Regions from separate parts of the Aeromonas sp. Marseille-Q7275 genome, predicted to be linked through region 1. Evidence: predicted binding sites of a transcription regulator. Region 1 holds the regulator's gene; each other region holds the start of a gene.
What was found. The regulator sigma-54, encoded in region 1, starts transcription at its own class of promoters, with help from an activator protein. The targets are predictions, from matches to a motif close to TGGCACNGTTTTNGCTT.
Positions count from the first base shown of each region.

Region 2: flgA (flagellar basal body P-ring formation chaperone FlgA) is a predicted target of sigma-54. The motif match lies at 6,348-6,364, and genes of this name have one in related genera.
Region 3: flgF (flagellar basal-body rod protein FlgF) is a predicted target of sigma-54. The motif match lies at 6,045-6,061, and genes of this name have one in related genera.

Region 1 is NZ_CBCPLW010000018.1:26,574-33,958, reverse strand. It holds gene ACWPWQ_RS16235 (BglG family transcription antiterminator) at 1-229, shown strand, start outside; gene npr (PTS phosphocarrier protein NPr) at 248-520, opposite strand; gene rapZ (RNase adapter RapZ) at 541-1,407, opposite strand; gene ptsN (PTS IIA-like nitrogen regulatory protein PtsN) at 1,448-1,894, opposite strand; gene hpf (ribosome hibernation promoting factor) at 1,897-2,184, opposite strand; gene ACWPWQ_RS16210 (RNA polymerase factor sigma-54) at 2,205-3,644, opposite strand; gene lptB (LPS export ABC transporter ATP-binding protein) at 3,710-4,435, opposite strand; gene lptA (lipopolysaccharide transport periplasmic protein LptA) at 4,448-4,966, opposite strand; gene lptC (LPS export ABC transporter periplasmic protein LptC) at 4,953-5,513, opposite strand; gene kdsC (3-deoxy-manno-octulosonate-8-phosphatase KdsC) at 5,510-6,064, opposite strand; gene ACWPWQ_RS16185 (KpsF/GutQ family sugar-phosphate isomerase) at 6,064-7,059, opposite strand; gene mlaF (phospholipid ABC transporter ATP-binding protein MlaF) at 7,266-7,385, shown strand, end outside.
Region 2 is NZ_CBCPLW010000012.1:37,231-44,615, forward strand. It holds gene ACWPWQ_RS12665 (HD-GYP domain-containing protein) at 1-219, opposite strand, end outside; gene rsuA (16S rRNA pseudouridine(516) synthase RsuA) at 394-1,086, shown strand; gene ACWPWQ_RS12675 (DMT family transporter) at 1,256-2,179, opposite strand; gene ACWPWQ_RS12680 (peptide ABC transporter substrate-binding protein) at 2,480-4,117, shown strand; gene yfcE (phosphodiesterase) at 4,128-4,682, shown strand; gene ACWPWQ_RS12690 (flagella synthesis protein FlgN) at 4,716-5,132, opposite strand; gene flgM (flagellar biosynthesis anti-sigma factor FlgM) at 5,129-5,449, opposite strand; gene flgA (flagellar basal body P-ring formation chaperone FlgA) at 5,544-6,149, opposite strand; gene ACWPWQ_RS12705 (chemotaxis protein CheV) at 6,386-7,297, shown strand; gene ACWPWQ_RS12710 (CheR family methyltransferase) at 7,315-7,385, shown strand, end outside.
Region 3 is NZ_CBCPLW010000012.1:47,230-54,614, reverse strand. It holds gene ACWPWQ_RS12760 (FlgK family flagellar hook-associated protein) at 1-1,379, opposite strand, end outside; gene flgJ (flagellar assembly peptidoglycan hydrolase FlgJ) at 1,383-2,495, opposite strand; gene ACWPWQ_RS12750 (flagellar basal body P-ring protein FlgI) at 2,611-3,708, opposite strand; gene flgH (flagellar basal body L-ring protein FlgH) at 3,770-4,441, opposite strand; gene flgG (flagellar basal-body rod protein FlgG) at 4,458-5,246, opposite strand; gene flgF (flagellar basal-body rod protein FlgF) at 5,261-6,007, opposite strand; gene flgE (flagellar hook protein FlgE) at 6,154-7,385, opposite strand, start outside.

The DNA of each region.
Region 1 (7,385 bases):
GGCCCGCCGCACCCTGGTCTATACCGTGCTGGCCCCTCAGGGGATCGACTGGGGCAATGGCGAGACCGCCACCCTCGTCTTCGTGCTCGCCATCAGCAAGGCGGACTATGAGGAGGCGATGGGGCTCTACGATCTGTTTCTGGTGCTGATGAACGAAAAAGCCAGCAGGGCTCTGCTGGCTTGTCGGGACTTTTACGACTTCAAGGCGCTGGCGCGCGCCGGCTCATGACGGCAGAGGAGGCGTCGCTCACTCCTCGTTGAAGCCCGAGGTGAACAGCGCCACCACGGCGGCCAGGGCCTCCACCTCTTCCGGGCCCTCCACCTGCACCTCCACCTGCTTGCCCTGGGCGGAGTCCAGCATCAGCAGGCCGATCACGCTGTCCGCATCGGCCTCGATGCCGTCCTCGTTGCGCAGCAGCACATGGGCATCGAATCCCTGCACCAGCTCGAACAGCATCATGGCCGGTCTGGCATGGATTCCCAGCTTGTTTTTGACTTCTACCGAGGCGGAAACTGTCATCTGAACATCCTGTGGGTCTGTCAGGCTTGGGTGGAGCGCTTGTCCAGCGTGCGGTGACGGATCTGCACGTTCTTGCCAAGCAGTCGGAAGGTGCTGGCCAGCCGCTCGGCGATGAACACCGAACGATGCTGTCCGCCGGTACAACCTATGCCGACGGTCACATAGCTGCGATTGTTGCGCTCCAGGTGGGGCAACCAGGTCACCAGCATGTTCTCTATCTGCTGGATGAACAGCATCACGTCCGCCTGGGCCGAGAGGTAGTTGGCCACGGGCTCATCCTGACCGGTAAACGGCTTGAGCTCCGGGATCCAGTGGGGGTTGGGTAGGAAACGGGCATCGAACACGAAGTCCGCATCCTTGGGGATGCCGTATTTGAAGCCGAACGACTCGAACACCAGCACCAGCTCGTTCTCTTTCTTGCCGAGCACCCGGGTCTTGATGAGCTCGCTGAGGTCGTGGATGCTGAGGTTGGTGGTATCGATGCGCAGATCGGCGGTCGAGGAGAGGGGCGCCAGCAGGTGGGTCTCTTCCCGGATCGCCTCATCCAGCGACAGCTGCTTGCGGGACAGAGGGTGCAGCCGACGGCTCTCGCCATAGCGCTTGAGCAGGGTCCCGTTGTCTGCATCGAAGAAGAAGCTGGAGAACTCCACTCGCCCCTCGTTGCGCACCTGGGTCAGCAGGTTGTCGAGCTTGTCTGGCTGGGTCGGCAGGTTGCGCACGTCTATGCTGACCGCCAGCTTGTCATACTGGCTCTCCACCGAGACGATCAGCTGGGGCAGCAGGTTGACCGGCAGGTTATCCACGCAGTAGTAACCCAGATCCTCCAGCACCCTCAGGGCCACCGTCTTGCCGGAGCCCGAACGACCGCTTACCACTATTAACTGCATCTTGTCCCCTCACGCCAACGTGGCGGTGTCAGACCCGGCATCAGGCCGAAGTCATGATCTGATAGAGTTCTTCGTCGCTGGTCGCCTGGCGCAACTGGCGGCAGACGGCCTTGTCACCCAGCTTGGATGCCATCAGGGAAAGGGTCTTGAGATGCTGCTTGCACTCGCTTTCCGGCACCAGCAATGCAAAGAGCAGGTCAACCGGTTGATTGTCGATAGAATCGAAAGGGATGGGTTCGGAGAAGGTCATCAGCACGGCGGTCGGCGCAAAGGCGTCGTCGATCCGGCCGTGGGGAATGGCGATACCGGCACCGATCCCGGTACTGCCCATCTTTTCCCGCGCCAGCAGGCTTTCGAACAGCACCTGGCGGGAGGCGCCGAGGCGCTCTGCGGCCAGCTCACTGATGATCTCAAGGGCGCGTTTCTTGCTGGTACAAGGGACCGCACTCTTGGTGCAGTCCCGACTCAGTATGTGTTCAAGTTGCATAGTTATTTTTGATTTAACTTATCTTTGTGCTTGATGATCTGCCGATCCAGTTTATCCAGCAGGGTATCAATCGCCGCATACATGTCGGCATGCTGCGAATTGGCGAACACCTCTCCCCCGCTGACGTGCAGCTTGGCTTCGGCGATCTGGTTCAGTTTTTCGACGCTCAACACCACATGTACGTTGTTGATATGGTCAAAGTGACGCTCGAGTTTGGCAAATTTGTTATTCACATAATCACGCAGAGCTTCGGTAATCTCGACATGGTGTCCGGTCAGGTTAATTTGCATAACGTCTTCCTTTTGTTTGCCTAAACCAGGCGTTTGCGCTGATTGGATGGCGGGATCAACAAGGATTCACGGTACTTTGCGATCGTGCGTCTCGCCACCATAATACCCTGTTCGGCCAGCAAATCCGCGATCTTGCTATCACTAAGCGGTTTGGCCGGGTTTTCGGCCGTCACCAGCTTCTTGATCAGGGCGCGAATTGCGGTCGATGAGCACTCTCCTCCTCCCTCCGTATTGACATGACTGGAGAAAAAAAACTTCAGTTCAAAGATGCCACGGGGCGTATGCATGTACTTCTGGGTCGTCACCCGTGAAATCGTCGACTCGTGCATCTCCACCGCCTCGGCGATGTCGTTGAGTACCATGGGCTTCATGGCCTCTTCACCGTATTCGAAGAAGCCCTGCTGCTGCTCGACGATGCAGCTGGCCACCTTGAGCAGGGTGTCGTTGCGACTCTCCAGACTCTTGATGAACCACTTGGCCTCCTGCAAATGGGAGCGAATGAACTGGGTATCCGTGCTGCTGCGGGCATTGCGTGCCATGGCCGCATAGGCCTCGTTGACACGGATGCGCGGCGCCGAATCCGGGTTGAGCTCAACCACCCACTTCGCCCCCTTCTTGACCACGGAGACATCCGGGATCACGTATTGCGACTCGCTCTGGATGATGCCATTGCCGGGTCTGGGCTCCAGTTGCTGGATGAGATCCAGCACCTCCTTGAGATCGCTCTCCTTGAGCCGGGTCTTGCGCGCCAGGGTGCGGTAGTCACGGTTGCCGAGCAGGTCCATGTGCTCGCGGATCACCTCCCTTGCCTCATTGAGCCAGGGCAGATCCGGCGAGTACTGACCAAGCTGGATCAGCAGACACTCCTGCACCGAGCGAGCGGCTATGCCGACCGGATCGAAATGCTGCACCCGCTTGAGCACGGCTTCCACTTCATCCAGTTCAACTTCTACCTCTTCACTGCTGACTGCAGCCTGAATATCTTCGAGAGAGGCGGTCAAGTAGCCGGACTCGTCGATGGCATCGATGATGGCGAGGGCGATCGCGGCATCCAGATCGCTGAACGGCGTCAGTCGCATCTGCCACAGCAGATAGTCCTGCAGGTTTTCGGTGGTTTCCCCCTGATAGACGCTGTCTTCCCCGTCATGAATGGGGCCGGCGCTCTGGGCGGTCCCGGCGGAGTAGACCTCATCCCAGGTGGTGTCCACCGGCAGTTCATCCGGCATGCTGTCCTGCGCCATGGCGTCGCTGGAGTCGAGTTGACTGGCGTCCTGGGGCTCTATCGGGCTGGTTTCCTGCGCCTCATTCTCCTCCTGCTCCAGCAAGGGGTTATTATCGAGCGCTTGCTGAATTTCCTGCTGGAGTTCCAGAGTGGAGAGCTGGAGCAGACGAATCGCTTGTTGTAATTGTGGCGTCATGGTCAGGGACTGACCGAGACGCAACTGTAATGTCGGCTTCATCTACGTCGGGATATCCTTATGTTCAGCGAGGCAGTCACCTAACAAAAATGAGGGGTGCCCCCTTACTATAGACTGAATTGATCGCCCAAATAGACGCGCTTGACCTGCTCATCGGCGAGGATATCGGCCGGCGCCCCCTCGGCAATCATCTTGCCGTGGCTGACGATGTAGGCCTTCTCGCACACATCCAGCGTCTCTCTGACGTTGTGGTCCGTGATCAGCACGCCCAGCCCTCTTTCCTTCAGATGCTGGATGATCTTCTTGATGTCTATGACCGAAATGGGATCAACACCTGCAAAGGGTTCATCCAACAGGATGAATCGCGGCTCTGCCGCCAGCGCCCGGGCAATCTCGACCCGGCGTCGCTCCCCGCCAGACAGGCTCTGACCCAGGCTGTCGCGAATATGGGTGATGTTGAACTCTTCCAGCAACTGCTCGACCTTATCCTCACGCTCCTCGCGGCTCAACCCCTTGCGGGTCTGCATGACCCCCATCAGGTTGTCGAACACCGACAGGCGCCGGAAGATGGAGGCCTCCTGAGGCAGGTAGCCGATGCCATTGCGGGCGCGGATATGCATGGGCTGCAGGCTGATGTCCTGCTCGTCGATGGTGATGAGACCCGCATCCCGCTGCACCAGGCCCACGATCATGTAGAAGGAGGTGGTCTTGCCGGCACCATTCGGGCCGAGCAGCCCCACTATCTGGCCGGTGCCCACTTCCAGGCTCACGTCGCTGACCACCATGCGGCGCTTGTAGCTCTTCTGCAAACCCGTTGCTTTTAACACTGCCATGGCTTCTGTTTCCTACTTCTTCTGATCGGCGGGTTTGTCGAAGTTTTCTACCTGATCCGGCAGGAACACCGTCTTGACGCGCTGGGTGGGTCCCTTGCTCTCGGCGATCATCTTCTGCTTGACGATGTCGTAGCGGATGAGGTCGCCGGTGACCTGGCTGTCTTCCTGCTTGAGCTGACCGTTGCCCGTGATGGTGACCAGACGGTTCTTCAGCTCGTAGCGAATGCTGTTGCCGTGGGCATTGACCGGCTTGCCGTTGTCCAGGATCTGGAAGAAGGTGGCAGGATTGCCATAGGCGGTCATCACCTCTGCGCCCTTGTCGCCGGAGCGGATCACCACCACCTTGTCGGCCTTAATCTTGATGGTGCCCTGGGTGATGATCACGTCTTCGCTGAAGGTGATGCGGTTGTCCTGCATCTCGGCCACTTGCTTGACCGCATCCACATAGACCTTCTCGGCAAAGTCGGACTCTTTGGCGCTCACTGTACTGCACAGCAGCAGGGCCGCGAGGGCCAGATTAACGTTTTTCATTGAAATAAGTGGCATGGCCTTTATCCAGTAATTCGAAATATTTACGATCCAGATGGCCCTTCAGGCCAACGCCCTCGGTCTGGAATTCCTGACCCACTATGCTGATGTGCTGGTTGCTTCTCACGTCCTGGGTCACCAGATCCAGCTCCAGATAGGGGGTATCCAGCGTGGAGATGAAAGACGCCGGCAGCAGGCCGTCCAGATGGACCTTGTCACGCAGGATCACGTTGTCATCTGTGTTGAGCACCCCGGTTTCGGCCGTGACCTTCCACTCGGCCTCCCCCTGCTCATCGAACATGTAGACCACCGGCTTGTCGAAGGTGGCCTGCTCGAGGATCTGGTAATACTCCGCATATTCGGACTCCAACCGCTCGGTCCGCTTGCCCTGCTCGTTGAAGCGGGTCGTGACCAGGTTCTTGGCGGTGAAGTCCGGTTGATAGTTCTCTACCTTGGCAGCCGGTTCGGGCGCCAGCTCGATCTCGCCGAGCTGCCAGGCGGCCAGCGCCGCCAGAAACAGCAGGCCGAACAGAAACGTCTGCTTGTTCATACCGAAGCCTCTGGTTGGTAGTCGCCCAGGCCCTGCGCCTGCAGGATGAGATCGCACACCTCGCGCACCGCGCCCACTCCGCCCCCGAGGCGGGTCACCAGATCGGCACGAGCCAGCACCAGCGGATGGGCATCCGCCACCGCTATGCCGAGGCCGCAGGCCTGCATCACCGGCAGATCTATGGTGTCGTCCCCCATGTAGGCCGCTTGCGACGCTTCCAGACCGAGCTTGGTCAGCAGCGCCTCGAAGTGGGGCAGCTTCTGATCCGCCCCCTGCACCAGGTGCCGCACCCCCAGACCCCTCATCCGATCGCTGACGATACGGGAGTTGCGCCCTGTGATGATGGCAATCTCGATGCCGGCGTTGAGCAGGGCACGCATGCCAGCACCGTCGCGGGTGCAGAAGGTTTTCAGCTCTTCCCCCTGGTTGCCCATATAGATGAAGCCATTGGAGAGCACCCCATCCACGTCACACACCAGCAGGCGGATCTGCGCCGCCTTCTCGTACTGGCTGCGCGTTACCGGACCATAGAGGGTCGGTACGTCTTGCATCAAATCACCCCGGCTCTCAGCAGGTCGTGCATGTTGAAGGCGCCAAGTGGTCGCCGTTCCTCATCCACCACCAGCAATCCGTTAATCTTTCTGGTTTCCATCAGTTTGACGGCCTCGGCCGCCATCATCTCAGGCCCTACGGTAACACAGTTGGCCGTCATTACGCGGCTGATCGGGGTGTGGTGAATGTCCACCTGCAGATCCAGGATCCGGCGCAAGTCACCGTCGGTGAACAGACCGGCCAGCAGCCCCTGTTCATCCACCACAGCCGTCATGCCAAGGCCCTTGCGGCTCACTTCCAGCAGCGCCTGGCTGATGGTGGCATCTATCCCCACCCGGGGCAACAGCTCGCCGCTGTGCATCAGATCGCCGACCCGCAGCAGCAGCCGCTTGCCCAGCGACCCGCCCGGGTGCGAGAGCGCGAAGTCATCGGCGGTGAAACCGCGAGCTTCCAGCAGGGCCACGGCCAGGGCGTCCCCCATCACCAGGGTCGCCGTGGTGCTTGAGGTCGGGGCCAGACCCAGCGGGCAGGCCTCTTTCTCCACCTTGATGCACAGGTGCACGTTGGCCTCTTTCGCCATGGTGGAGGCCGGGTTGCCTGTCATGCAGATGAGCGGAATGCCGCGGCGCTTGAGCACCGGCAGCAGGGCCAGGATCTCGTCACTCTCGCCTGAGTTGGAGATGGCGATGATGAGGTCCCCGGCGGAGATCATCCCCAGATCCCCGTGGCTGGCTTCGCCAGGGTGGAGGAAGAAGGCGGGCGTCCCGGTGCTGGCCAGGGTCGCGGCAATCTTGTTGCCGACATGGCCCGACTTGCCCATGCCGGTGACCACTATCTTACCGGCGCAGCGCAGCACCATCTCGCAGGCGCGCTCGAAGGTCTCGTCGAGGTACTGGTAGAGTCCATCGATGGCTTGTTTTTCTATGTCCAGCACCGCACGGGCACTGCGACGGAAATCGAACAATTCAGACACTTTTTCAGGCTTTACAGACATAAAGGCACAGCTCCGGGCCGAAATTTGCTGCGGGATTATAAAAAAGTCTGCCGAGATAAGCGAATCGGATGCGGGACGCTCTGCCGCTGATGCAAGTTGTTACATAAAACTGTCGCGTATTTGGGGGGCAAAGCCGCTCAATAGTTGTTCCTTGCTGTTGCTTAGACCTAGACTAGCCCATAAAATTCGCTCTTCATTTATACCGGATGGACAATTGTTTGAACGATGACCTGATCACCATCTCCGACCTGACCTTCAGTCACGGAGATAGGTTGCTGTACGACAGGATCAACCTGACCATTCCCCGTGGCAAGGTCACCGCCGTC
Region 2 (7,385 bases), on a different contig from region 1:
GGAGACGACCTGCTCGATCCCGGGCAGTTTGCTGCGGGCGAGATCCACCCGCACCGTCAGCACGCCGCGCCGGATCAGCGCATCCACCTGCTGACGGTTGGTCACCAGCCCCGTCTGGGCGATTTCCATGGCGCCGGTCTGGCTGGCGATGGCTATCACGTACATGCCAGGTTGCAACTGGTTGACGGGGATGACGGGATGAGGCTGAGTCGGCTTCATGGTGGCTTCCTGGGATTATTATTATGCGTGTTGTCGGCGCTCTGTCGGCAGTCTATCACTGGCACATCATGGCGTCAGGCGCCATCTGCCTAACTTCTCCCTTAGTGCTGGCGTTGTGGGGGCCGGCCTATATAATGACGCCCCTTGATAACGTTGGATTCCGAGGTTTTGTGCATGCGGCTCGATAAATTTCTTTGCGATTGCTCCGATTTGACCCGTTCCCAGGCGGGCAAGCTGATCCGTCAGGGGGAGGTGATGGTGGACGGTATCCTGGTCAAGCAGCCCGCCTTCCACATCAATGAGCAGAGCCTGATCGAGTTTGATGGCGTGACCTTGACCCTGAATCAGCAGAATCGCTACTTCATGCTGCACAAGCCGGAAGGCTACGTCTGCTCCAACGAAGACCCCGATCACGCCACCGTGTTCCATCTGCTGGATGAGCCCGCCATGGGCAAGCTGCACGTGGTTGGCCGGCTCGATCTCGACACCACAGGCCTGGTGCTGATCACCGACGACGGCAAGTGGTCCCACCGCATCACCTCGCCGCGCCACGAGTGTGCCAAGACCTATCATGTCTGGCTGGCCGACCCCGTGAGCGAGGATGCCATCTCGCTGTTTGAAGATGGCGTCTACCTGCGCAACGAGACCGACAAGACCCGCCCTGCCCAGCTGGAGATCCTGGGGGAGTGCGAGGCCAGGCTGACCATTCACGAGGGCAAGTACCACCAGGTGAAGCGGATGTTTGCCGCCATCGGCAACAAGGTGATAGGGCTGCATCGGGAGCGGATCGGGGCACTCGGCCTGGACGACGAGCTGGCACCGGGGGAATACCGGGAGCTGACCGCCGAGGAAGTGGCCCAGTTTTAATCACGCCATCCGACGGCGAAGGTTCGCAATGAGGTTACCGCGTCCGATTACGCCGCGACGCGGCTAATCGAACCGGCAGAAGCAATTGAATTTGGTAGGTTCGAATAGCAAAGCGTATTCGGATGAATTTGATGATTGGGCGCAGGTTGGCGCTGAGCGAAGCCCAGCATCAACCCCCGACTGACCCCGCTCCCAGTACCAGGGCCGTGCCCAGGGTGGCCAGCAGGGCGCCGGCCCAGGCGGGCAGGGCAGGGCGCACCCCCGAGTGCCACCACAGCAGGGGCAGCAGTATGACCGGTGTGGTGGAGGAGAGGATGGCCACCATGCCCACGTCCCCCTGGCGCAGGGCCACCAGGATGAGCGTCATCCCTAGGGCCATGGCCAGGAAGCCGTTGATGCCTATCATGCCAAGCACCTGGCGATTGATGGGGTTGTGCGGCATGGCCAGGGGCACCCTCAGCACCCGCAGGGTATAGTGCGCCAGCAGGGCGCTCCCCATGCGGATGCCGGAGGCGCTCACCGCGTCCACGTTGCCAGCCATCATCACCGGCTTGGCGATGATGGCTCCCAGGCTCTGACACAGGGCCGCAGTCAGGCCGAGCGCGATGCCGACTCCGAGGTGGCCGCGCACCTGTTCCCACTCGTTGTGCTGTTGCGCCTGCTGCGGGTTGCCACGGCGGCCGAACAGGATGGCGAGCATGACCCCCGCCAGCACCAGCAAGGCCCCCACCAGACGCCAGCCACCGAGTTGTTCGCCAAACAGCCAGAGCCCGAGCAGGGCGGAGAAGAGCGCGTGGCAGGAGAACAGCAAGCCGCTGCGCCTGGGCCCCAGCCGGTTCATGCAGGCAAATAGCGCGGTGTCACCGACGAAGATGCCGATGAGCCCAGACAACGCCAGCAGTGGCAGGGCGCTCTGGGTGAGGCTCTGCCAGCCCCCCGTGACCAGGCTGGCGCTGGCCAGCATCAGGCTGACCAGAAACATCCGCCAGCGGCTGTAGGCAAAGGCCCCCAGATGGCGTGCAGGTTTGACGGAAATCAGGGCTGCGACGGCCCATAAACTGGCGGCAGCCAGCGCCAGCCACTCATACCCCATAAAGACCCCTGAAACGGTAGAAATCAGCCGGGCTGATGCCTGCATCGAGCGCCATGGCGCCCTGACTGACCTTCATGCGAGGCGAGTCGAGGGGACCGTCAAGCGGTCTTGCACGCCCGTGGCTGACAGTTGGGAAAAATCCCCTGAAAAAAATAGCCCGAAAGACTCCATCTGCCGGGCAAGCCCGATACAATACGGGGCGTCTTCGGGGATAACAAGCGCGGCATCATGCATTCGTTTTAAGGCGCGCCGCCGGCCTTCCCCTTCTTAAAATAAAGTGAATTGAACGAGGTTGATCTCATGCTTTACCGTTTCGCCGCCCGGCCAGCCCGTCGCTGGCTCTCCCCCATGCTGCTCGGACTGATGCTGGCGCCGCCGTTGCAGGCGACCACAGTGGTGCAGCAGCCTGCGCTCTCTGACAGGCAGACCCTGGTCAAGGGCAACGGCGCCGAACCAGAGTCCCTCGACCCTGCCCAGATCCGCTCCGGTTTCCCGGGGGAGGTGGTGCTGGTGGACTTGTTCGAGGGGCTGGTCAGCGAGGATGGGCAGGGCAGGATAGTGCCGGCCCAGGCCCAGCGCTGGGAGACGCGCGAGGATGGCCTGGTGTGGCGCTTCTTCCTGCGCCCGCAGCTCAAGTGGTCCAACGGCGAGCCACTCACCGCCCGGGATTTCGTCTACGCCTGGCAGCGTCTGCTGAGCCCGGCGCAGGCCTCGCCCTCCGCCGGTCTCTTGCTGGCGACCGGCATCAACAATGCTCAGTCCATCTATGCCGGTGCCCTCGATCTCGATGCCCTGGGGGTGGAGGCCGAGAGCGATCAGATCCTCAAGGTGACCCTGGAGCGGCCCGTGCCCTACTTCCTGCAGCTCATCAGCCAGCGCCCCTTCGTGCCGGTCAACGAGCGGGCCATCACCCAGTTTGGCAAGCAGTGGACCCAGCCTGGCAAGCTGGTCAGCAACGGCCCCTACCGGCTGGTGAACTGGGTGCCGAACGAGCGCATCGAAGCCGAGCGCAACCCCCAGTACTGGGATGATGCCCACACCCGGATCCAGCGGGTAACCTATCTGCCCCTGGCTTCCCAGCACGCGGAGCGGCTGCGCTACGAGGCGGGAGAGATCCAGCTCACCAACAAGGTGGCGCTGGAGTACTACCAGAAGACCATGGAAGAGACCCCGGAGCGGATCTGGGGCCTGCCGCTGCTGGGGACCTACCTCTATACCTTCAACCTGCGCCGTCCCGAGCTGCAGGATGTGCGGGTGCGTCAGGCGCTCTCCATGGCCATGGATCGCCGCCTGCTGACCGAGAAGGTGAGCGGTCAGGGGGAGCGGCCGGCCTGGTCCCTGCTGCCCGGCATGCCGGATTACGAAGAGCTGGGTTCGGCGCTGGCCCTGGAGGACATGCCGACCCGTCTGGCCAGGGCCGCTGCCCTGCTGACGGAGGCGGGCTACAACAGCGCCCACCCCCTCAAGCTGACGCTGGCCTACAACACCTCGGAGAATCACAAGAAGCTGGCCCTGGCGGTCGCGGCCATGTGGAAGCCGCTGGGGGTGGAGGTCACCCTCAACAACATGGAGTGGAATGCCTATCAGGTGGCCAAGGACAGCGGCGACTTCATGCTGGCCCGCTCCTTCTTGTTTGGTGACTATGTCGAGCCCTCGTCCATGCTGGGCAGTTTCCGCTGTCAGGATCCCCAGAACGAGAGCGGCTACTGCAACCCGGCCTTCGACGGCCTGTTGCAACAGGCCGCTGACTCTCTGGATGGTGCCGCCCGAACCGGGCTCTACCGCAAGGCCGAGCAACTGCTGATGGAGGAGATGCCCGTCATCCCCGTCTATCACTACAACCAGATGAGGCTGGTGGACCCCGCCCTGCGCGGCCTGCCGAGCAGCAACCTGAAGGGGGCCATCGCCACCAAGGATCTCTACTTCAGCCAGCCATGAGGAGTGTGCGATGAAGATAGCCATCATTTCCGATCTGCACGGCAGCCTGCCTGCCCTGGAGCAGGTGCTGGCGCAGCTTGCCCCCTGGCAGCCGGATCACTATCTGTTGCTGGGGGATCTGCTCAACCACGGCCCGCGCAATCCGGTGCCGGCGGGGTATGAGCCTGCCGCCGTGGCGGCGCGGCTCAACCAGCTGGCCCCCCGGATCATGGCGGTGCGGGGCAACTGCGATTCAGAGGTGGATCAGATGCTGCTGCACTTCCCCATCACGGCCCCCTACAACCAGTTGCTGGTGGACGGGCGGCGCTGGTTCGTCAGTCATGGTCATCTCTATGATCCCGAGGCGGTGCCCTTGCCGGCGGGCAGCCTCTTTATCAGCGGCCATACCCACCTGCCCGTATTGCGACGAGAAGTGCGGCAAGAAGGGGAAATGGTGCTGGTGAACCCGGGATCCATCTGTTTTCCGAGGGGAGAATGGGCGGCCAGCTATGGCCGGTATGAGGATGGCGTCATGAGCATTCATGCCTGCCGCGACGGGGCAAGGCTGATGGAACTGGTGCTCTGACGGCCGGGCATCAAGAGAAGGAAGGAGAGAGGATTAGGCCTTGATACCCAGGGAGCGGGTGCCGGAGCGGGTATTGCCCTTGGCGTCATAGGTCAGGGAGTTGCTGTCTCGCAACTTGCTGAGAAAGCTCGCCAGGCGGCGATTGGAGATGATGCTGAGCTCGAGCAGTCGACCGTTGAGGTTGTTCTGCTCCTGACAGGCTTCCAGCTTGGCTTGCAGGGCCTGCACCTGAGCCGGGAAGGCGCCGAGTTGTTGCTGCAGATCGGGCAGCTCGGCCAATCTCTTGTCCAGGGTCTCGATGGCCTCAAGCAGTTGCTGCTTGCGCTCGGCCAGCGCCGGCAAGGCCAGGGCCCGGTGTGCCTTGAGCAGGTCAAACTCCTCTGCCAGCAAACCTTGCATCTGGGAGAGGTTGTGGTCCTGGGCGTGCAGCAGCGAAGGCAGTTCCATCATCCCAGCCGTTTGTCCAGATCCGCTTCGAAGCTGAACATCTTCCTGGCCACGGCTTCGCTGTTGACCTTGTATTCCCCACTGGCCACGGCCTTCTTCAGGCTTTCGACGCGGCTCTCGTTACCGGTGGAGGCGGTGTTGAGGGTCTTCTGCATCTGTTGCAATTGCTGCGCCTCACTGGTCAAGGAGACAGAGTCGGTCTTGACGGTCGCCGCACGATTGCTCTCGGCAGAGGTCGCGGACTTGGTGGCTACACCCTGACTGGTCCCACTGTTTTGCAACCGGCTGTTTGCCAAGTTGTTGATATTGTTGATAGCCATACGGTTTACCTTCGTCTGCTTTGCTGTTCGCTTACCTGTTTATCGGTGACGGCGGTCAGAACTTTAGAAAAAAATTGCTGCATTAATAAAACAGTCAGAATGTGACCACCACAGAGCCGACGGCACTCACCTGGCCCTGCACCGCTCTGCCCGAACGAATGTTGACGAGCCTGATCATGTCTCCGAAGCTGCCATCTTGCAAGGCTCGGGCCATGGTTTTGATCTGCATGCTGCTGTTTTCCGCACTCAGGGTGACCTGGTCCCCCTTGCAGACCACGCAGACCTGAGTCAGCCTGATTGGCTGGCCCGGTTTGAGTTCACGCTTGCTGCGCACCCCGATGAGGGCGGCGGGGTCGGTGAGATAGTCACCGCGGATCAGGGTCTGATCCTGGTAGGCCAGGGTCAGCATGGACTCGCTCAGTATGTCCCCCTTGGCCACGGGAGCCGCGACGGTCACATAGGGTTTCTGGATGCTGACCCGCACCGGGAGATAGAGATCCCAGGGTTTGTCTCCCTCGCACTTGAGGTAGACGGTGGTGTTGCGGCGTATCTCCATCTTGGCCGGGAGGGAGATAGTCAGCCCCTCTTCGCAGTGGTTCAGGGGGAGGCGCTCATCTATGGTACCGGCGGTCACCTCGGCCTGGGCGTCGAGGGGGACATCCAGCTGGTCGAGGACGAATGTCTGTGCCTGCTCCTGCAGATAGTCGGTCACCTCGGATGCCATGGCGTGAGAGAGGCTGCAAAACGGCAGTAAGATGAGGAAAAGTCTATTAATCATTTTTGCTTACCGGTCGATAAGTTGTTCACGTACACCATCGCAGTTAACTATGCTTGCTGCAGATTTCGGTTGTCGAGACATCGATAGTCTGATGCAAGCCAATGTGCATGCACACACAACATGCACGATCAGTGCCAAGCGTTTTTTAGGGAGTGTTTATGGCGAGTATTCTGGACTCGGTCAACCAACGGACCCAGCTGGTGGGACAAAACCGGTTGGAGCTGCTGCTGTTTCGTCTCAACGGACGTCAAAGATTTGGCATCAACGTATTCAAGGTACGTGAGGTGCTGCAGTGCCCTCCCTTGACCGTCATGCCCAAGCTCAACTCCTGCATACGCGGTGTGGCGCACATTCGCGGCCAGACCATCTCGGTGATCGATCTCAGCATGGCGATGGGCAAGCGCCCCATCCAGGACATCTCCAAGTGCTTCATCATCATCTCCGAGTACAACAGATCCGTTCAGGGGTTCCTGGTCCATTCGGTCGAGCGCATCATCAACATGAACTGGGAGTCCATCCTGCCGCCCCCCAAGGGCGCCGGTCGCATCAACTACATGACGGCGGTGACCGAGGTGGATGGCGAGCTGGTGGAGATCCTGGACGTGGAGCGCATTCTCAACGAGATCTCGCCGGTCTCCACCGAGGTGAGTGCCGAGCTGGTGGAAGCCAGCGTGGAGCGCAACCCCCACGGCCGTCCTGTGCTGGTCGCCGACGACTCTTCGGTGGCGCGCAAGCAGGTACAGCGGGCGCTGGAGGCCATCGGGGTGCAGTGCGTGCTGGCCAAGGATGGACGGGAGGCCCTCAACATGTTGCTGGAGATGGCCAAGCAGGGCCCCATCCTCGATCAGATTGCCCTGGTCATCTCCGACATCGAGATGCCGGAGATGGATGGCTACACCTTCACCGCCGAGATCCGCAACAATCCCAACCTGAAGGATTTGCATGTTATCCTGCACACATCCCTCAGTGGGGTGTTCAATCAGGCCATGGTGCAGAAAGTTGGTGCGAACAACTTCATAGCCAAATTCCAGCCTGATGAGTTGGCCAAGGCCGTACAAGGCGCCCTCTAATAAAGAAGAACAACTGCATGAAGACACTTTCGGACGACTTATACAGGCAATTCAGCAATTTTCTGGCGCAGCAGAGCGGCATAGTGCT
Region 3 (7,385 bases), on a different contig from region 1:
CCCGTGCCTGTGTTGTAGACGCTGTTGACCTTGATCTCGCCCGAGCCCAGGTTCTGGGAATGCTTGTCCGCCTTGATGGGGGATGCCAGCGCGATGTCTTCCGGCCTGGTGGCGGCCTGCGCCATGCCGGCGGCGGCGTGCTTGGTGGGTTGCAGCACTATCTTGTCGCCCCCGACCGGGGTGCCGGACAGGTCGATCTCGATGCCGTGCCCGGCCACCTCGAACTTGGCGGGGGGCGTGGTGCCGGTCGCCACCGAGGTCCGCTGGCCTGAGCCGTCGATGGAGAAGACCTCATAATCGGTGCCGTTGTTGAACTGCACTTCGTAATCGAAGGTGGTCACTTCCGAGCCCTTGCCGGGCACGAAGTTGACGCTGGCCGCGCCGCTGCCCTGGTTGCCGGCATAGGGGAGCCCCTGGCTCCCCTTGAGGGAGAAGAGATCCCCCCCCAGCTCGTTGTCCAGATCCATGCCGAGGCGGTTCTGCTGGTTCATGGCATCGGCCATGGCGACCGCCAGCTGGCCCAGCTCCCGCTTGGCGGGCTCCAGATCGTTGCGCGCCGTGAAGAGGCCGCCGATGGCGCCCCCCAGATCCTTGTCATTGATGTTGGCCTGGTTGGCCCCCAGGGTGAGCTGCAGCCTCGCATCCCGGGAGTCCGGGCTGCCTGGCACCACCTTGAACTGGGCCACGCCGCCGTCCAGCACCAGGGAGTGCCCCGTGCTCATGTTGACCAGCATGCTGCCGTTGGGCTGGGTCACGGTGCGGATCTCCATCTTCTCGGAGAGCTGGCGGATCGCCTCGTCACGCTGATCGAACAGCATCAGGTTCTCTTCCGGCGAGCCCTGGGTCCGGACTATGGCCTGGTTCAGATCGTTGATGCTGTTGAGCAAGCTGTTCACCCTGTCCGTCTCGTCCCCTATGGTGGCGTTGATGGTGTCGCTCTGCTTGTCGAGCTGGGCGGAGAGGGTGTGGAAGCGATCCACCATGCCGCTGAGCTCGCTCAGGGTGGTCTTGCGCCCCCCCACTTCCGCCGGCGATTCGTTGGCGGTGTGGAAGGCCTTGAAGTAGGAGGTGATGGTGGTGCCCACGCTGTTGCTGGCATCCCCCAGCAGGCTGTCGAGCTGGAACAGCTGATCGTAGCGCGAGCCTGCGGCATGGTAGGCGGAGGTATCCCGGCGCACCTCAGCCTGGGCGTAGGCGTTGATGACCCGCTCGCTCACCATGTCGCCCGTGCCCAATCCGACGGAATTGGTGTAGATCAGGGTGCGTTCACGTACATAGCCCTGGCTGTTGACGTTCACTATGTTGTTACTGGTGGTCTGCAGCAGTCGCTGCTGGGCCAATACACCCGAAGTCCCGATTCCAAGCAGATCGCTTGCCATAGCTTACAGCTCCATCTCTGTGTTCCTGGTCGCAGCGTTGCCGGGCATCGAGTAGCCGGCGATGGCATCACTGCGCAACACTTGTTTAAGTTTGCTGGCGTACTGGGGATCGGTGGCATAACCGGCCTGCTGCAGCGCCTCGAAATAGCGATCCGGGCTGTCCACCTTGGCCAGCGCCCCCTTGTAGCGACTCCCCGAGGTCAGGAAGTCCACATAGTCGTTGAAGCTCTCTTCAAACGACTCGTAGGAGCGGAACGCCGCCTTCTGGCGCGACGCCACCCCTTGCTCGTACTCCAGGGTGCTCACCACGGCCTTGGGCCCTTCCCAGCGGGGATCGGCCTTGATGCCGAACAGGTTGTGGCTCATCTGCCCTTCCCCGTCCTTGATCACCCGCTTGCCCCAGCCACTCTCAAGGGCGGCCTGGGCCACCAGCACCGCCGGACTCAGTCCCAGCTTGTCCGCCGCCTTCTTGGCCAGCGGCATCAGGCGCTCGACGAACTCCTCCGGACTGTCGAACACCTTGGCGCTCTCATCCAGGGCCGAGGCCCGCGGGGTGCTGCCCATGGGCGGCACGGTGCGATGGGGGCGTCTGGGCAGGTTCAACGAGGACTCGGCCCCATTCAGTCCACCCTTCATCTCGCTCTTCATTTCGTTATCAGCAAAATCTTTGCCAACTTTGGAGGCGGCGATCAGATCGTTGGAGGCGCTGGGGGCTTCATAGGGCTTGTAGACCCGCTCGGTGCGCTGGGGCAGCTTGAGTACCCGCCCGTCGTTATGGGTGAAGGTCTTCTCGGGGGAGAACTGCTTGGCCACCATCTCGGCGATGCCAAGGCCCCCCTTGCTCGACATGTCGGAGACCCGTTGCTCGTCCAGCATCCCCTCGTAGAACTGGGTGTAGCTGCTGTTCATAGGGTTATCTTGGGTCAGCACCGAGTTGGCCTGGCGCATGCCCTTGAACAGGGTCTGGGTGAAGATGGACTCGAACTGGCGGGCCGCCGCCATCAGTGCCTCTTGCTTCCCTTCCTTGCTGTGGCTCATCTGGCGCAGCTTGTCCAGATTCTGAACGTCCTGCACCATGCCAAGATTGATACCACTCTGGGTGTCGAACTCTGCCATAACCTTCCTCTTTGCCGCCCGTGGCAACCTCTTGCCGCTCAAGAAATGACTGTTTTACCTGTTGGCTCTCCGGGCCGGCTGCTGCGCCAGCCCGGAGATTCGCCGAGACAGCCTGTTACAAGATGACCAGCTGCCCCTGAATCGCCCCCGCCTGCTGCAGGGCCTCCAGAATCGCCATCAGATCCCCCGGCGCTATCCCCACCTGATTCACCGCCCGCACCAGGTCATCCAGGGTCGCCCCGGTGTCGAGCTTGAACATACGCCCCGGATCCTGCTGCACGTTGATGGTGGAGTTGTTGGTGACCGCGGTCTCGCCCCCCGCCAGCGGATTGGGCTGGGAGACCTGCTGGTTCTCGGCGATGGTGACCGTCAGGCCCCCATGGCTGATGGCGGCGGGCCGCAGCTTGACCTCGCTGCCGATGACGATGGTGCCGGTGCGCGAGTTGACGATGATCTTGGCGGACTCGGTGGCCGGATCCACTTCCAGGTTTTCGATGGTCGCAAGGTAGGTGACCCGCTGGCTCGGATCCCGCGGGGCAAACACCTTGATGGAGGTGGCGTCCAGGGCCTGGGCCGTGTTGGGGCCCACCAGATCGTTGACCACGTCGGCTACCCGTCGGGCCGTAGTGAAGTCGGGCCGGTTCAGGTTGAAGGTGATGGTGTCCCCCTGGGAGAAGGAGTTCGGCACTTCACGCTCCACGGTCGCCCCGTTGGCGATGCGCCCCACTGTGGGGGTATTGACCACCACCTTGGAGCCATCCGCCCCCTCGGCCCCGAGACCACCGACCACCAGACTGCCCTGGGCCACCGCATAGACGCGGCCGTCCAGCCCCTTGAGGAAGGTCTGGAGCAGGGTGCCGCCCCGCAGACTCTTCGCCTCGCCGATGGCGGAGACGGTGACGTCTATGGTCTGGCCCGGCTTGGAGAAGGGGGGCAGATCGGCGTGGATGGCCACGGGCGCCACGTCCTTGATCTTGGGCTTGATGTTGTCCGGCACCTTGATGCCGAAGTTGTTGAGCATGGTCCTGAAGGTCTGCTCGGTGAAGGCGTTGTTCTTCTCGCCCGTCCCGGGCAGGCCCACCACCAGACCGTAGCCGATCAACTGGTTGCTGCGCACCCCTTCCACCGAGCTGAGATCCTTGATGCGGGAGGCGTGCGCCAGCCCGAGCGGCAAGATACAGCACAGCAGGCCAAGCAAACGGAGTCGGTTCATGACATCTCCTGACTAAACCATTCCGGCCCCGGGTCGCCACTGACGACCCGGGGCCCGAGTATTAAATGGGCCACCAGGGGCCGTTGAAGAAGCTGGTCAGCCACCCCTGTTCCTGGGTGTTGGCCAGATCGCCGGTGCCGCCGTAATGGATGCGCGCATTGGCGACCCGCTGGGACGAGACGCTGTTCTCCGAACTCACATCCTCCGGGCGTACCAGGCCGGTGATGCGAATGTATTCGTTGCCGTTGTTGAGCATGATCCACTTCTCGCCGCGCACCAGCAGGTTGCCGTTCGGCAATACCTTGACCACGCTGACCGAGATGTTGCCCTGCAGGCTGTTGCTCTGATCCGCCTTGGCCTGGCCCTTGAACGCACTGCTCTGGCCGATGGAGGCCGACAAGTCATAGGGACTCGCCGTCACCGGCACCCCGCCCAGGGTGACGGGCTCCAGCTCCATCTTGTTGTCCTTGCCGCTCTGGGTATTGGCCTTCTTCGACGCCGAGGTCGACTCCGCCAGCTCTATGGTGATGATGTCACCTACCCTATGGGCCTTGATGTCCGAGTAGATGCCGTTGACCTGCTCGGGCTGGAAGATGGCCCCGGTCGGGCGCACCGACACCGGCTCCGACTCGCCATACACGGGGGCAAATTCGGGGTCGTCGGGTCTGGCGGTATTGGGGGTGCTAGTACAGCCTGCCAGTGTCAGCAGGCCCAGCATCCATAGGGCTTTCATCATGGCTCTCCTTTCATCAGGTCCGCTGGGTCAGGAAGGACATCATGGAGTCTACTGCCGAGATGACCTTGGAGTTCATCTCGTAGACCCGCTGGGCCTGGATCAGGTTCACCAGCTCCTCGGTCACGTTGACGTTGGAGGTCTCCAGCATGCCCTGCTTGATCACCCCCAGTCCGTCCGCACCTGCCGTCCCCTGGATGGGGGCGCCGCTCGACTGGGTCTCGAGGAACAAGTTCTCCCCCATGGGTTGCAGGCCGGTCGGATTGACGAAGTCGGTGGTGTTGATCTGGCCCACCACCTGGGACTGGCCATCCCCCTTGAGCTGGACGGAGACCTGGCCATCCTCCCCCACGGTCACGCTCTGGGCGTTCTCGGGGATCTGGATCTCCGGCTGCAGCGGGTAGCCGTTGCCCGGGGTGACTATGGTGCCCTCGTCATTGAGGGTGAACTGGCCGTTGCGGGTGTAGGCCGCGCTGCCGTCCGGCAGCTGGATCTCGAAGTAGCCGCGGCCGCTTATCATCAGATCCAGGGAGTTGTCCGTGGTCTGGACGTTGCCCTGGCTGTGGTTTTTCTGGGTGGCGACCACCTTGGCCCCCGCCCCCAGCATCAGGCCGGAGGGCAGCTCGGTATCCGCCGAGGAGCGGCCACCTGGCTGGTTGATGTTCTGATAGAGCAGATCCTCGAAGATGGCGCGGGCCTTCTTGTAGCCTACGGTGCTGGCGTTCGCCAGGTTGTTCGAGGTGACCGAAATGTTGGTCTGCTGGGCATCGAGGCCGGTCTTGCTGATCCAGAGTGCAGGATTCATTTAATGCTCCTTGATTAGCTGATACGCAGCAGCTGGGTTTGGGCCTCGTCATTCTCCTCGGCGGTCTTCATGATCTTGACCTGAGTTTCGAACTGACGCTGCAAACGAATAAGGTTGGTCATCTCGTCGACCACGTTGACGTTGCTCCCCTCGAGGGAGCCAGCCAGCAGGCCGACCTCGGCAGAGGCGGCTTCCTTCTGGCCATCCTTGCGGCGAAACAGGCCATCCTGCCCCTTCTCCACCGCATCGCTGGGAGGGTTGACCAGCTTGATGCGCTGGAAATCCTCCGGCAGGTTGGCGGCGGCCCCCTCGGGACGGCCGCTGATGGTGCCATCCCGGTTGATCTCTATCTTCTCCATGGGCAGGGGCAGCACTATGGGCTGGCCTGCGTCATCCACCACGTTGAGTCCGGTGGAGGTCTGCAGATTGCCGGTGGCATTGAGCTGCAGGTTGCCCATGCGGGTATAGGCCTCTGCCCCATTGGGATCCTGCACCGCAATCCAGCCCGGGCCGTCGACGGCGACGTCAAGATCCCGCCCCGTGGTCTGCAGCAGGCCGTGCTGCAGGTTCTGACCCGGCCGCTCCGTCATGGCGAACACCCGGGACGGCAGCCCTTCGCCAAACGCCTGCATGCTGCGCGCCTGCTCGAAGTCAGACTTGAAGCCGATGGTGTTGGCGTTGGCCAGGTTGTTGCCACGCACAGCCAGGCTGTTCATGTTCTCCTTGGCCCCGGACATGGCGATATAAAGCAGGTGATCCATGGGATCCTCCGTCAAACAGATGACTCTCGCAGGACAACTGCAAATTGAGTGCCAAGAGATATGGGAAGGGTGAAACAGAGGAGGAAAAAGCGCCGCATCGGAAACGACAAGGGGCGCATGAGCGCCCCTTGTCACCGCGATAATCCTTAGCGGATCTGCAGTATGTTCTGCTGCAGTGAGCTGTTCACTTCCAGGGAGCGGGAGTTCGCCTGGAAGTTGCGCTGGGCGGTGATGAGGTCCACCAGCTCTGTGGTCAAGTCCACGTTGGATTGCTCCAGGGCCGACGACTTGATGGAGCCGAAGGTGCCGGAGTTCGGGGTGCCCGGCAGGGCATCACCGGAGAGCAGGGACTGGCGCCAGGAGGTGTCCCCCACCTGGGTCAGCCCCTGGGAGTTGGCGAACTTGGCCATGGCCACCATGGCCACCTTGACGGTGGTGGCGTTGCTGTAGGTCGCCGAGACTATGCCGTCAGCGGTGATTTCAACCTTGGTCAGCCGGCCGACGGTGGAGCCATCCTGGGTCAACTTGTTGACCTCGAACGGCGAGGCGTACTGGGTCACTGTGCCGAGCTTGAGCTCGATCTCCTGGGTGCCATCGGCGCCATTGTTGATGATGCCGGCGCCCGGGGTGCCCAGCGGCTCTGTCTTGATGATGGCCGGCGTGGTGGGGGTCTGCATCTTGCCGGAGGCATCGAAGGTGACGCGGGCGCTCAGGGGGGCCTGGCTCAGGCCGGTCGCCATGGTGGTGGCAGTGCCGCCCACGACGTCGATGGGCTTGTCCCCTTCATACATGTACATGCGCCAGGCCGTCGGGCTCGCAGGCTGGGTCAGGTTCGCGGGATCCGCTTCCTTGACGAAGTACTGGGTGATGGTGTGCGGCTCCCCCAGGGAGTCGTAGACCACCACAGAGGTGGAGGAGGAGTAGGTGCTCGAATCCTTGGGATCGAACTTGGAAGCATCGGCGGCGCCATTGCCCGCCGCCAGCGGCGAGGCGGTGGACGGCAGGTTGAAGCTGGCCTCGATCTGCGAGGTCTGGACCGGCTCGCCGGCCTTGTCAGGGATCTGGATGGGCTTGGTCGCGTTGATGCTCACCGCCTTGGGGGTGCCATCAGAGTTGATCTCGTACCCCTGCAGGTAACCGCCGGAGTTGCTGACCATGTAGCTGCTTTCGTTGAGCTTGAAGGCGCCGGAGCGGGTGTAGCTGCGATCCAGGTTGGTCAGGCCATCGGAAGTCACGAAGAAACCATTGCCCTGGATGGCGAGATCCAGCGCGTTGTTGGTGAACTGCAGCGCCCCCTGGTGGAACTGCTGCGCCACCGCCCCCGTCGCCACCCCGTTGCCGACCTGGGTCTTGGCGTTGACGAAGATGGAGTTGGCGT